Regions from separate parts of the Pseudoalteromonas sp. SCSIO 43201 genome, predicted to be linked through region 1. Evidence: predicted binding sites of a transcription regulator. Region 1 holds the regulator's gene; the other holds the start of a gene.

Region 1 (2,474 bases):
TAATCGTTAATTGCTTTGCAAATGCTTGCATAGCAGTACCAGGACGACCAAGCAGAAGGATGTCAATGTGTGGTTTAAGATCACCTATGACAACTTCACTCCCCTTCATAGCGGGGAAGACGCCAGGTAAGCCAAGCCCAGTTGGCTGGTGACAAGCAGCACAATATGCCATGTAGGTTTGTTCGCCGACCTCCATTAACTCTTCTTTCGATAAAATTTGCTCTGCCACCGCCTGTGATTCTGCTGCAGCTTTTGCTTTGGCGGCTTTAGCATCATCGAGCCACACCTCAAAGTTTTCAGGGCTTACAGCTTCTACCACCACAGGCATAAATCCGTGATCTTTTCCACAGAGCTCTGCGCATTGCCCTCTGTAGATTCCTTCCTCATTAACTTTGGTCCATGCTTCATTGATAAAGCCCGGATTAGCGTCTTTCTTAACAGCAAAATCAGGTACCCACCATGAGTGAATAACGTCATCTGACGTCATTAAAAAGCGAACTTTCCTATCAGTTGGGATCACTAAATGGTTATCAACTTCCAAAAGATAATTGTCATTTTTATCTTGCAGATCATTGATTTCATCTCTTGGTGTAGATAGTAAAGAGTAAAATTCAACATCATGTCCCATATACTCGTAATGCCACTTCCACTGTGAACCTGTTACCTTAATAGTTAGATCAGCTTTGCTTGTATCTTCCATCGCAATAAGCGTTTTCGTAGCTGGGATAGCCATTCCTATCAGTATCAGAAAGGGGATTGTGGTCCAAAGAATTTCAACTTTAGTACTTTCGTGAAATTGAGCTGCGACAGCCCCTGTTGATTTACGGTGCTTGAGTAATGCCCAGAACATCACTCCAAACACTATAACTCCTATCACACAACATATAAGGAAAATAGTCATGTGGAGCTCATATACTTGATGGCTAATGTCTGTTACGCCCTGCCTCATATTGTAATCACTATTCGCAAGTGATGGCATGACGATTAGCACGGTGACAAATGCTACAACTAATCGACAAATTTTCATTTGACGTCTCCTTCAAGGCAGCGCTTAGCCCCTTTTGTTATTATCGGATGACTGTCATATTGTCTATTGGTACATAGACTTACTGCACGACTCTTAACCAAATAGTCAAGAAATTTACAAAACGCAAGATTTTAGGAAAAGATGCCAGTTAGAAGTGTTTTTATAGCTATGAACTAATAAATGTAAGAAGGCAAAGTATTATGTAGAATTATCAAAGTAGTAAACTAACCTAAGAGTAGCTATATTTGACCCCAGCCGAGGGCAATATTAGCAATACTTTAGATAAGCAATAAAAAAGGCGTTTATCTAGAGCGTAACACCATTTAATTAGTGCTACGCTCAACTTAAGTTACATCCAGTCGGCGTTTCTGATGACACCCACTGCAAGCCCTTCAATAGAAAAGTTCTGATGTTCAAGATCAACCTCAATAGCTTGAAACTCTTCATTTTCTGCATGAAGTAAAATCTTTTTGCCTTTTTTCTCTAGGCGCTTAACTGTCACGTCTTCCTCTACACGCGCCACTATTACTTGACCATTATCAGCTACCTGAGTCTTATGCACAGCAAGCAAATCCCCATCCATGATCCCAATGTTCTTCATGCTCATACCACTAACCCTAAGTAAATAGTCCGCATGAGGCTTAAAGAAGCTAGCATCTACATTGAAATGACTTTCAACGTGTTGTTCTGCAAGAATGGGTTCTCCAGCAGCTACCCTGCCGATGATTGGCAACCCTAACTGTTCTGGTTCATCCTCAACCAACCTAATACCTCGACTAGCTCCAGGAACCATTTCTATAACCCCCTTCTTGGCAAGTGCTTTAAGGTGCTCCTCTGCTGCATTTGCACTTTTAAAGCCTAACGCATCAGCGATTTCAGCTCTAGTCGGGGGCATGCCAGTATCCTTAATGAATACTTTAATCAGTTCAAAGACTTGCTCTTGTCGTTTAGTTAAAGGTCGCATCAACTGGTATTCCATACAGTATTATATTTACTGTAAGTATATACAGCTGAGAAAAAATCGCAATGTTTGTTTATTCTTATAAATTAAGTTTACAGCCTTAGTAAGGTATGTAAAAAATCCAATAAAGAGAAAGAGTTAAATTTACTTTCCTTAAGGAAAGTAAATTATAAGCTGATAGATAAGTCGAAGAGAGAAGTTTTAAGTAGAGCAACGTCAAAACTGAGTAAGGAGTTTTCTCAAACCCTCGGCGGGTAAACCGCCTCCTACCAGTGCAGCACTTTATTGATATTGTGGTGGGAGCGAGTTTACCTCGTGATGTTACAAAGTAGGATGTTTTATTCTTTTTGTTTGATAGACCTAACAGCTCGGCGGGTAAACCGCCTCCTACCAGTTCAGCACTATGTTGATGTTGTGGTGGGAGCGAGTTTACCTCGCGAGGTGTTGATTGCTTTGTAATGTGTTGATTGCTTTTCGAGGTGTTGA
Region 2 (2,474 bases), 1.7 Mb from region 1:
CACAGGCACCTGGTGGCACTGGTGCTTTACGTGTCGCAGCTGAGTTTATTAAACGTTGCAATACTAATGCAACTGTGTGGGTGACTACCCCGACTTGGGCAAATCACATTAGCTTATTTGAAGCCGCTGGCTTGACGGTAAAAGAGTACCCTTATTATGACTATGAAAATAAAGGGTTACTATTTGACGAAATGATCAATGCGCTAAAACAAGTGCCCAAAGGTGATGTAGTGCTTCTTCATGCTTGTTGTCATAACCCAAGCGGTATGGACCTGAATCAACAGCAGTGGCAAACCGTGGCAGAGCTTGCAAAAGAGCAGGGCTTTACGCCTCTTATTGATATTGCTTATCAGGGCTTTGGCACTAGTTTGGAGGCCGATGCACAAGGGTTAAGAGCGGTTGCTGATCAGGTCGATGAAATGATTATCTGTTCTTCATGCTCGAAAAACTTTGGTCTGTATCGTGAGCGAGTTGGTGCGTGCTCTATTGTTGCCAAAGACAGCAATGTCGCTGATGTGTCGAATTCGGTAATGCTAAGCGTGGTACGTAGTATCTATTCAATGCCACCAGCGCATGGTGCAGATATTGTAAATACAATTTTAAGTAGTACTGAGCTGACGCAGATGTGGCATGATGAGTTGGATGAGATGCGTGGTCGCATCAATGGCTTGCGTACATTGATAAAGGAAAGCTTAGCGGCAAAAGGCGTTGACCAAGACTTCTCATTTATTGATCGCCAGCATGGTATGTTCTCATTCCTAGGAATAAACAAAGAGCAAATCGACAGGCTTCGTAATGAGTATGCTATATATATTGTAGGTTCTAGCCGTGTTAACGTCGCTGGTGTAAGCAAAGATAATATCGATTATTTTGCAGATGCTGTAGCAAGTGTAATTAAATAAGCTTTATTACGCGTGATAAAAAAACCGCAATTTGCTGCGGTTTTTTTGTGTGTAGAATTGCATGAATCGAATTTACTTTACGCAAATTTTACATGGAATAGATGCTACCGGAGACTAAATGTTATCCTTTTAAGCTTGTTTAATTTTAGTTACTTTATCTGAGGGATTTTCAGTCTCAACTTTACTTTTTGCACTGGCTTTTGTTGATACCTTGCCACCTTTTAATACGGAAACAAAGTCATCTTTTTGTTTTGCAATTTCAAGTGCTAGGGATTCGACTTGTTGTTCACTTAGTGGTACGTCTACCTTAGTCAGCATATCTTCTAGTGCCTCTGCGACATCTAACATTTTATCGTAAGCATCAGCCTCTTTTTTAGATGTGAAAGTCATACGCTCGACTCCATTTCTTTCAACAACATATTTGATGATAACTGCCATGGTTATTCCCCTTGTCACTGTTTTTATATACAGTAATCCTAAACTCCATAATACGCAAGTTATTTTGAAAATTTTTCAAGTTCGGATGAGTTTAGTTTGTTTTAATAACTTAAATTAAAACAGGAGGTTATCAATAATTTTTATTTATTGAACAATGAGTGGCTTTGACAAATCATAAAACACTGACTTTAGTTATATGGCCTTATTAATCATCAGTGAGAATGCAGGTGATAAATGAGGGATTGGATCTTTTCACACAAGGAGTGTTATTTATGTTGATAAAAACCATCACACTATCCATTTTACTTGCGCTAGGCCTTGGTCACTCTGTGACCGTTGCTAAACCTCCAGAGCAAGTCATCACAGTGCAATCACAAAACCACAGTGTATTAGACATTAACACAGCTGATGCGGATGCACTGTCAACTTTACCAGGGATTGGTATACATAAAGCTGAAGCTATTATTGAATATCGCGAAAAGCTCGGCCGCTTTAAATCCATACAAGAGCTGCTTGAGGTAAAAGGTATCGGGAATAGAATACTGGCCAAACTGGAGGGCAAGATAAAAGTTTGATAGAACAGGAGTATGCGGGCTAATTTTAGTTGTCCGCATACTAATTTAACTGTTTAGTCTACTTTTTGTGCTGAAGTAAACTCTGTTATTGCTTGTGTCAGTTTGGGTTGTCCAAAATAAATTTCTAGCGGTGTAGTAAGTAATGGGTAGATCAATCCTGCAACGAATAAGACAGGCAATAGGAGCCACCCTTCAAATACTACTAACGATGCAAAAAATGGAGTTAATAGTATTAATTTAGCGATCCGTAATAGCACCTTAGTTTTGGCATCAAGATGACTCAACGCGATACGTAAAATCATCTGTTTTTCACGGAGCTTAAATTCATCAAGTTGTGCTATTTGGCTTAACCTAAAATACATGAATTTGCTATCTCAACTTCTTTTTGTGAAATGGAAGAATAAAAACAAGATAAACACCGCGCTGTAAAATGCGAAAATGATTTCCATCCAACCAGGCATAGACAGTCCTGCAAAAGACCAATCTATATTACCGCAATCACCTGTTGCAGCAAAGAAGCTTGGCAGCCATTCGTGAAGGGGCATAAAAGATGGGAAAT

The links. The regulator LexA, encoded in region 1, represses DNA repair genes until DNA is damaged. The targets are predictions, from matches to a motif close to TACTGTATNNNNATACAGTA.
Region 2: J8Z24_RS11190 (YebG family protein) is a predicted target of LexA. The motif match lies at 1,356-1,375, and genes of this name have one in related genera.

The regions. Positions count from the first base shown of each region.
Region 1 covers NZ_CP072683.1:382,538-385,011, reverse strand. Annotated here, with positions in the region: gene coxB (cytochrome c oxidase subunit II) at 1-1,027, opposite strand, end outside; gene lexA (transcriptional repressor LexA) at 1,377-1,991, opposite strand.
Region 2 covers NZ_CP072683.1:2,606,875-2,609,348, reverse strand. Annotated here, with positions in the region: gene J8Z24_RS11195 (amino acid aminotransferase) at 1-902, shown strand, start outside; gene J8Z24_RS11190 (YebG family protein) at 1,032-1,340, opposite strand; gene J8Z24_RS11185 (ComEA family DNA-binding protein) at 1,613-1,915, shown strand; gene J8Z24_RS11180 (DUF6170 family protein) at 1,969-2,277, opposite strand; gene dsbB (disulfide bond formation protein DsbB) at 2,290-2,474, opposite strand, start outside.